DNA from 4 places in the Methylomusa anaerophila genome. Region 2 is predicted to be linked to each of the others. Evidence: riboswitches for the same ligand, from Rfam matches in the RefSeq annotation. Region 2 holds a riboswitch; each other region holds the start of a gene.
The links. A riboswitch is a leader RNA that binds a small molecule or an ion and turns the genes downstream of it on or off. The one in region 2 is predicted to bind cobalamin.
Positions count from the first base shown of each region.

Region 1: another riboswitch for cobalamin. It lies ahead of MAMMFC1_RS10820 (type II secretion system protein GspD); the one in region 2 lies ahead of MAMMFC1_RS12400 (TonB-dependent receptor).
Region 3: another riboswitch for cobalamin. It lies ahead of cobT (nicotinate-nucleotide--dimethylbenzimidazole phosphoribosyltransferase); the one in region 2 lies ahead of MAMMFC1_RS12400 (TonB-dependent receptor).
Region 4: another riboswitch for cobalamin. It lies ahead of MAMMFC1_RS00525 (sirohydrochlorin cobaltochelatase); the one in region 2 lies ahead of MAMMFC1_RS12400 (TonB-dependent receptor).

Region 1 is NZ_AP018449.1:2,394,241-2,396,441, forward strand. It holds gene MAMMFC1_RS10810 (nucleotidyltransferase domain-containing protein) at 1-96, shown strand, start outside; gene MAMMFC1_RS10815 (HEPN domain-containing protein) at 86-493, shown strand; cobalamin riboswitch at 831-1,014, shown strand; gene MAMMFC1_RS10820 (type II secretion system protein GspD) at 1,213-2,201, shown strand, end outside.
Region 2 is NZ_AP018449.1:2,735,130-2,737,330, forward strand. It holds gene MAMMFC1_RS12395 (ABC transporter substrate-binding protein) at 1-622, shown strand, start outside; cobalamin riboswitch at 726-903, shown strand; gene MAMMFC1_RS12400 (TonB-dependent receptor) at 1,064-1,375, shown strand; gene MAMMFC1_RS22690 (cobaltochelatase subunit CobN) at 1,482-2,201, shown strand, end outside.
Region 3 is NZ_AP018449.1:817,044-819,244, forward strand. It holds gene MAMMFC1_RS22580 (cache domain-containing protein) at 1-309, shown strand, start outside; cobalamin riboswitch at 787-973, shown strand; gene cobT (nicotinate-nucleotide--dimethylbenzimidazole phosphoribosyltransferase) at 1,106-2,140, shown strand; gene cobT (nicotinate-nucleotide--dimethylbenzimidazole phosphoribosyltransferase) at 2,172-2,201, shown strand, end outside.
Region 4 is NZ_AP018449.1:149,824-152,024, reverse strand. It holds gene aspD (aspartate 4-decarboxylase) at 1-383, shown strand, start outside; partial or broken gene MAMMFC1_RS22545 (selenide, water dikinase SelD) at 456-641, shown strand; cobalamin riboswitch at 900-1,080, shown strand; gene MAMMFC1_RS00525 (sirohydrochlorin cobaltochelatase) at 1,465-2,201, shown strand, end outside.

The DNA.
Region 1 (2,201 bases), 340 kb from region 2:
ATTGATAAAAATTATGAACAGTTTTATCATTGGTTGCCAGTATTGCCTTTTTACCGTAATGTAAAGAACGAAGGTATTGAATTTTATGCAAGCTGATATGTTAGAGTTGTCTAAGTATCGTATGTTAAAGGCGAAGGAATGTCTTGCGGATGCTCAGGATGCTTTTGAAGAAAGTCGGCTAGCAAACTCAATTAACCGGTCATATTATGCGATGTTTCATGCAACTAGAGCATTATTGGCTATAGATAGTTTTGATTCTAAAAAACATTCAAGTATTTTAGGCTATTTTAATCAGCAGTATATTGCTAGTAAAAGGGTTGAAACGAATTATTACCAGATGCTGGCCAATGCTTTCAGGGTAAGGAATAAGACTGATTATGATGATTTTTATATTGTTAGCAGGGAAGAGACTTTGCAACAATTAAACAATGCTCAAACTTTTATCACATTCATGAATGCTTTCATTGATAGTTTGATAGAAATTAGTGAATAGCAAAAACCCATACGGAAATGCCGGAAGTCTTTATAAAAAACTGCTTATCCACTGCTTATTTTCAAAAGTACAAATATTTCATAAGTTACATACCGCCACAGGCACAAACAGGACGAAATAGAACAAATGAGCGGCAAACGTGAGTGGCATAGGGACGGTTCTGTGACTCACTTAAAAGCACAATAGTTGTCAAGAACCCCGTCTCTGACACTCTCCAATACCAGCCTTATCCGTAATGGCAGACAATTTTTTTTTGACAATTGTGCATAATTATCCACCAAATACCTCATATGAGGGATTTACGCTATATTTATCCTAAGATATCATAAGAAGCAGAAAAGGAAAATACGGGATAGGTGCCCTTGGGGGCTTAATAGGGAAGACCGGTGTGATGCCGGCACGGTCCCGCCACTGTAACGGGGAGCAATCTCGCCTAGTTGCCACTGAAGCGGCCTGCTTTGGGAAGGCGCGGGGAAGCGATGAACCGGAGTCAGGAGAACTGCCTGTCCGGCAATCGCCATTTGACCTGCGAGCGACAGGGAGGAGATTACGGAACGGCCGGCCGTCAGGCCTGTCCCGCCAGTCTAGCGTACGTACCTCCCGTGAGGGAGTTTTTTGCTTTTTGTGGGATTTATTCGCCCGGGAAAGGAAGGATCTCTTAATCGGGCAGGCGGGCAGCACCAACCATCCAGGGCTATCAGGACCCGGCCCTGACCGGCGTGCAATCAGGTCTAAAAACAACGCGAAAAATCAAAACATTGGCTATACGGCGGTCCGGTGTTTGTAAAAGGAGCTGGTACTGTTGTACTGGCTCTTTTGCTTTGGCGCAGGGCCGGCCCTATTCGATAACTGTCTGCTTCTTAGAGAAACGAGGCGAGAAAATGTTTTTGCGACAATACCGAAAAACCGCGGTTGCTGCCTTGATTGCGGGATTGCTTATTTTTACGCTGCCGGTTGCCGCTTCGACCGACGCGGTGAATGACGGACCGCCGCCGGCCGCTGCCGGTGCGGCGCCAGCCGGCGGCCCGGACAGTACGCCGGGGCAGGCGCCGGCGGCGAATCCCGCTGATCCGCCGGCCAACCCGCCGGATCAGGCTCCGGCGGCCGCGCCGCAGCCTGCCTTCGACCTGCCGGCCCCCGACCCCGGCCTGCCGGCAAATACCGGGCTGTCGCCGCTGGTCATCAAGCTGGAATACGTAAAGGCCGAGCAAGTGAAAGCGATGCTTGCCGCTTTATTTCCGGATAACCGGGTCAGGGCGGAAATTATTAACGGCATGCTGGTGGCGGTCGGCAGCGAGGAGGACTGCGCCATGGTTAAGGACATGCTGGCCAGGATTGATGTCGCGCCGAAGCAGGTTATTTTTGAAGCCGAAGCGATCGAGGTATCGCGGGACGATGCCAGAAAAATCGGCATCGACTGGGGGCCGGTCACCGCCTTGCCGGGCGCGGCGACGACCGACGGCAGTTCTTTTCGCCTCGGGCTGGGCATTCCCAACCATGAGGAATACGGCGTCAATGTTTCGGCCACGATTCGCCATCTGGTGGAAACCAAAAAAGGCCGGCTGCTGGCCAGCCCGCGGATTGCCGCTTTGGACGGACAGACGGCGCAAATTCTCATCGGCGACAAGCTGGCGGTGGAAAGTACGCAGATTTCCAGCGGCACGACCATCACCACGGTCACCTACGTGGAAGTGGGCATCAAACTGGA
Region 2 (2,201 bases):
TGCAGTGATCGTTGACAGTTTGCGGGATCTCGGCCTGAAAGTTGTTGTCTGTAAAGGGCCGCGGAGCGTGGCGGAGGTTCGGGAAACGGTCCGGCTGCTGGCCAAGGCCATCGGGGAAGAAAATAAAGGCAGCCAAATCATTGCCCAAATGGATGAAAAACTACGGGAAATTAAGAATAAAGTTGACAAAATTCCCTTGGAAAAAAGGAAAACGGTTGTTTTGATTTCCCTAATGACTTCTTACGGCGGCATTGGCAGTCCTTTTGATGACATGTGCGGCTATGCGGGCGTTATCAACGGAGCGGGGGCAGCCGGGATCAAGAATGGACAGGTGTTGGCCAAGGAGCGGCTGATAGCAATAAATCCCGACATTTTGATCCTGCCCATGTATAATGATCATGGAACTTATGATGTGGAATCCTTTTACAGAGAATTTTTGGAGGATCCTTCTTTGCAAACCTTAACCGCAATTAAAGAGAAAAGGCTGTATATGCCGCGAGAAGGCTATATGTATAATGTTTCCCAGGATATTGTTTTCGGAATCCAGGAAATTGCGCTGGCAGCCTATGGCAAAGATTTTGCCCAGCCGGCTGATTGCCATATTTCCGTGTCAGGTGAATAAAGAATAAAGAAAGGTAAAAAATGGCTTGACAATATGACCGGTATATAGTTTACCCTATTGATTAAGCAGGATTTATTATGCTGATTGCTTTTGGTTTTTAATTGAATAGTCTTGAGAAATAGGTGCCGCAAGGCTTAATAGGGAAATCGGTGCAGCGCCGATGCGGTCCCGCCACTGTAATGGGGAGCAAGTCCACAAAACGTCACTGGGAAATATTCCTGGGAAGGCGTGGAGAAGCGATGAACCAAAGCCAGGAGAACTGCCTATTTTCTATTTACCAAGAATCCTACGAGCGATGGGATGGTAAGTGAGGTATTAACAAGGTTAACTTTGCCAGGCAAGCGTTGGCAGGGTTAGCATATTTGTAATACTAAAAACCTTTCTCGTGCGTTAGAGAAAGGTTTTTGTCTATTTTAATTAAATGGGGGAATTTTTTTTCTTATGAAAAAAAGATTATTCAGGGAAAAAATGGTCGTAGCAATGGTTTCTGTATTCGCGTTTTCCGTCTTTGGTCCGCAAACACCGGATGCGGCAGCCAGTTTCTTTCCGGCCACCACCTACTGGGTATGGGATATTGGTCTGAACTATCAGGCCGGCAAAGCCATTAAAGCCTTTGTGAAAGTGAATAATATCTTTGACAAATTCTACGCGGAGCACTCTAACGCGCGTTATAACTGGAGCTCAACTCCGGTTGAACAATGGTGGAGTGCTCCCGGCAGAAATATTCGCGTCGGCATGGAATATATTTTCTAACTAAGCGATTGAGAGAATGTGACTGCCACCATTTAGTTTCAGTGGCGGCGGCCTTTGACTGTTTAGCGTATACTTTATATTTTTATAAAACGGGGAGGATGTGTGCATGAAAATCGGAGCCATTGTATTAACGGGTTACATGCCGGCATTGCTGGAGGCTGCGGGGGAAATCCCCGGCCTGGAGTTGAAAATGTGCGGTACCTGGGATCTGGAGAATCCGGATTTTCAGGGGGATTTTTTCCGGTATCTGAAGGAACAGGCGGATGTTCTGCTCTTGTCGCCGCCTGCCGACAAGGTATGGGAAAAAATATCGGCTGAAGTTCTTGCCATCGTACGGGAAAAGCCGGCAGTGGCTTTTGGCTATGATCCGGGTATTGCCGTTTACAATACGGTCAAACCGGAAATCGCGCTGACCGTGCAGCGGTATTTAACTTACGGCGGCCGGGAAAACACCCGGAATGCCGTCCGCTATATCCAAAAAGCGGTTCTGGGAGCCGATATAGCCGTACCGGAACCGGTGAATGTCCCCTGGCAGGGAGTTTATTATCCCGGCAGTGACCGCATTTATGAGAGTGCGGCCGATTACCGGATGAATTGTCCCGGTTACCGCCCGGACCGGCCGACGGTAGGCGTGCTGTTTTACCGCCACGCCTGGATAAGCCGGAACATGGAGGTCATTGATGCCATTGTCAGCGAGCTGGCGGCGCAAGGGTGTAATGCGCTGCCGGTGTTCAGCAGCGACCAGTGCGATCCGGATACAGGCTCGCAGGATAACAGCCAGGTTATAAAAACGTATTATATGAACAACGGGGCAGCCGTGATTGAG
Region 3 (2,201 bases), 1.9 Mb from region 2:
AATTGGAATTTCATTTATGACATCATTGAATCAGCCAGAATTGGCAGTACCGGTGATATTTTCGTTGTGAATAAAGACGGCCTTGTAATTGCATCTAAAAACCGCGCCGGTATTTTATCTACCAGCCTACAGCACCTGGAAGCCGTCGGCAAAGCCATTGCCGGTGAAATGTACGGTTATACGTTAGAAAAGGAGGCAAACGGAAAAACACAAATATGGGGTTTTGCCCACACTAAAGGATACAATGCTTATCCGGGTAAACAGTGGTCTGTTGTCGTTAACGAAAAAATACAGGCCGGGTTAAACTAGAGAGACTTTCTGCTTTTTTTATAATAAAACCTTTCTAATGCAAAGAACCTGCGAAATTCGCAAGTTCTTTGCATTTCCAGCTTTGCCATAGCAAAGACGATTCTTAGCCTTCAATCCTCCTTTAGGATTGGTCATTTTCCTTCAGTATGCTACCCAGAACATCTTCTATCATCTTAATAAAACGGACAGCGTTTTGATACTGTCTTAGCTTTACCCAACCGATATTTAGCCAGTGCAATCACCTGGCATAAAATTCTACTCCTTCTATCTTTATATTACTATAAAAAGGGAGAACCTCAAGCCACTGCTGAAAATGCGCGCTACTTTTCGTTATCACTGAAAGCAGTATGCCGTATTCTGGAGTAAGTTCATAGGTACGTTCAAACACTTCATCATCATATAAATAGTGCAATATATATTGGTTTCAGCCTGGCTTGACGTAACTGCTACGGCTCTGTTATAATAGTTACAAATTACATATTATTCACGGAAAAGGTGCCTCCAGCCGACTGGAGGATAATAGGGAAGTCTAGGCATGATGCTTATGCCGCTAGCGCGGGCCCGCCACTGTACCGGGAAGACTTTACAAGGCCACTCGCAAGGGGAAGGCGTAAACAGTCAATGAACCGGGAGCCAGGAGACCTGCCTTTATCCGTTTTAACAAAGTTCTTCATGGAAAAGAAGGCTTTTTTGGATAATATCCAAAGAAGCCTTTTATTTTTTAAATTTGGCTATAAGGTTCTGAATGTTCTGAACACCAGAATAAATAAGCAAAAAATGGGGGTTGGAATAAGTTATGGGTATATTACCAGAGACACTGTCAAAAATTTCTGCTCCGGACACAGTCGTAATGGAAGAGGTACAAGCCCGGTTGGACAGCCAGATAAAGCCAAAAGGAAGTCTTGGCCGCCTGGAGGGCATGGTAAGACAGTATGCGGGCATACTGCGGCAATCACAGCCGGAATTGGTACGCAACTGCATGGTTATAACTTCCGCCGACCATGGGGTCGCCAAACACGGGATCAGTGCTTATCCGGTGGAAACAACGCTGCAGATGACTGCCAACTATCTGCTGGCCAAAGGCGGCAGTGCCAATGCTTTCGCCAATTTTTGCCGGGCGAACATGGTAGTGGCGGACATGGGAGTGGCCGGCGATTTATCCCATGTTGCCGGGCTGTGGCACCGCAAAATTGCCTACGGCACCCAGGACTTTACCCAGGGACCGGCTATGACGCGTGAGCAGGCTATCCAGGCCATAGAAACAGGAATCGAAATTGTGAACGACCGGGTCCGGCAGGGTTATACCTGTTTTAGCCTTGGTGAAATGGGAATCGGCAATACTACCGCCAGTGCAGCTATTGTCGCCGCTTTTACCGGACTTGCGCCCGAACAGGTCACCGGCCGGGGCACAGGCATATCCGACAGCCGGCTGAAGGTGAAAATCGATGTCGTCCGCCGCGCCCTAACCGTAAACAAGCCGGATGCCGCGGACGGAATAGACGTATTGTCCAAGGTAGGCGGTTTTGAGATCGGCGCCTTGGCCGGTGTTGTTCTCGGATCGGCAGCCAACCACTGTGCTGTTGTCATTGACGGTCTTAACACCACGGCGGCGGCATTAATTGCCAATGCCATTCATCCCTTGAGCAAGGAATATATGCTTGCTTCTCACTTATCCGGTGAGCCGGCGCATATTATTGCTCTAAAATTGCTCAATCTGAAAGCCTGCCTGGATATGGGGGTGCGTCTGGGGGAAGCCATCGGGGCTTCAGTAGTAGTAGATATGCTAAATGTGGCAATTAAAGTGTTGCATAACTTGGATCTGAATTCTTAATTCTTAGGAGGATATTGAGGAGGATATATTAATGTTGGAAGACGTAATTACTCAGATAAAA
Region 4 (2,201 bases), 2.2 Mb from region 2:
GATATAAGCAACAGACAAAGGACATCTGCCATCGCCGTATTAAGCTTTTGTATGAAGGTCTGGGATTGCCGCAGCCCAATCTGCCGTATAATGCGGATTATTATACTCAATTTGATTTGGAGGAGTGGTCTAATCATAACTACGGCAGGGAATTTACGGATTTCTTACAGCGAAGATATGAACCTGTTGACATCCTTTTTCGCTTAGCCCAAAATTCTTCCATTGTATTGTTGCATGGCGGCGGCTTTCACGGGCCGACCTGGTCCGTCAGAGTATCACTGGCCAACCTGGATGATGATGCCTATGCCAAGATCGGGCATGAATTGCGCAAGGTATTGGAACAATACGTAGTCGAATGGAAGGAATCAGAGGTTAGTTTGTAAGAAGTCACGGTGCCAGGCGGTGTTTCCTCCACGCAAATAGTCCATAAACTCGCAAGCTGCCGGCAACAATAAAAAGTAGTCATCAATTCAGCGGCTAAACCGGGAGATGTCCTGGTTCTGACTAAGCCTTTAGGCATCGGGATCATCACTACCGCTATTAAGCGCGGCGCCGTGTCTCAGGAGACGATCGACCAGGCGGTTGAAGTTATGGGCACCTTAAACAAGACTGCCGCCGAGGTGATGGTAGAAGTGGGAGTCAAAAACCTGGAATTTCTGCAGAACAGGCCCGGGTCCCGGTAGCGGCCGTTATCGGTGAGATGGTTGCAGACCCAACTCACCATATTCAAATAACTCCTTAAAAAAGTGTTGACAAAGACGCCGGCAGTATATTCGTACAGCCTGACTATGGGCCGGGGGATTATAACCAGTAAATATTTGCAATAGTAACAAATCTTATTATCAAAGTATTGACAAGCAGCTGATTGTCTTATAAACTGAATTATAAGAGTTCACTAACTTCATATACATGAGACAGGTGCCCAATGGGCTTAATAGGGAAGTCCGGTTAAAAGCCGGTGCGGTCCCGCCACTGTAATGGGGAGCAAGCTTAAGATATGCCACTGAGACGTAAGTCTTGGGAAGGTTTAAGTAAGCCATGATCCAGAGTCAGGAGAACTGCCTGTCTGACAATCACCATTATTTACCCACGAGGTATGGGGAGGGGATTACGGCATAAAGCTGCTGTTTTTCTTCCCGGAGCACCTGGTGTTCCGGGATTTTTGCTTAAAGCCGGCTTTATACGCTGATCACTCCTGGCCTATGGGTCCAGGATTTTTTATTAGCTTTGCGCTGTTATCTTTTCTCCCGCAGCAAGCCGGGATTTTTCTCTGTTTGATTCCGTTCTCCCTTCTCTTTGAGAATATTAATTATAATTCTGTTGCGCGTATAGCGCACAGGTCCTTTGACGGACCTTTCCCTTTTACAATTATTCCATATTCATATATATCTTTGTTGGGAGGTGAAACCGGACTGGCTTAATTCTTTTGCTTTACCATACAAAACAAAAAAGGAGACTAAAATCATGAAAACTAAGCTGTTCAGTGCAATTTTATTGATCACCCTTACGACGTTTGGACTTTTTGGCCTGATGAGTTCCGTTCAGGCGGCGCCACAGCCGACTAAAAAAGCAATTTTAGTTGTAAGTTTCGGTACTACTTTCCCGGAAACCAGAAAACTGACGATTGAAGCAGTGGAAAAGAAAATTCAGCAAGCATTTCCGGACTACGAAGTCCGGCGGGCTTTTACCTCCCGCATTATTATCAAAACGCTCGCGGAACGGGATGGTATCAAAGTTGAAAACGAGAAACAGGCGCTGGACCGGTTGCAGGCTGAAGGTTACAAGGAAGTCATAGTGCAGCCGCTGCATATTTCCCCAGGGGAAGAGTTTGACATGGTCAAGGAAGCAGTGCAAACATACCAAAAGGCAAAAGCTTTTGATAATATAGTTTTGGGCAGGCCCATTTTGTACTATCTGGGGCAGGGAGATAAACCGGATGATTATATGAAGGCCTTCCAAGCCGTCAAAACTCAATTTCCGCAATTAAAAAATCAGGAAGCGGTAGTGCTCATGGGTCATGGCGGAGTTCATCCCGGCAGTGCCGCTTATGCCGCGCTGCAATATAAACTCAGTCAGGCAGGCGTAAACAATGTTTTTGTGTATACGGTTGAAGGATGCCCGGCGTTAGAAGATATAATTGGACAGTTGAAAGCCAACAAAATTAAAAAAGTCACCCTGATGCCGCTTATGCTGGTTGCCGG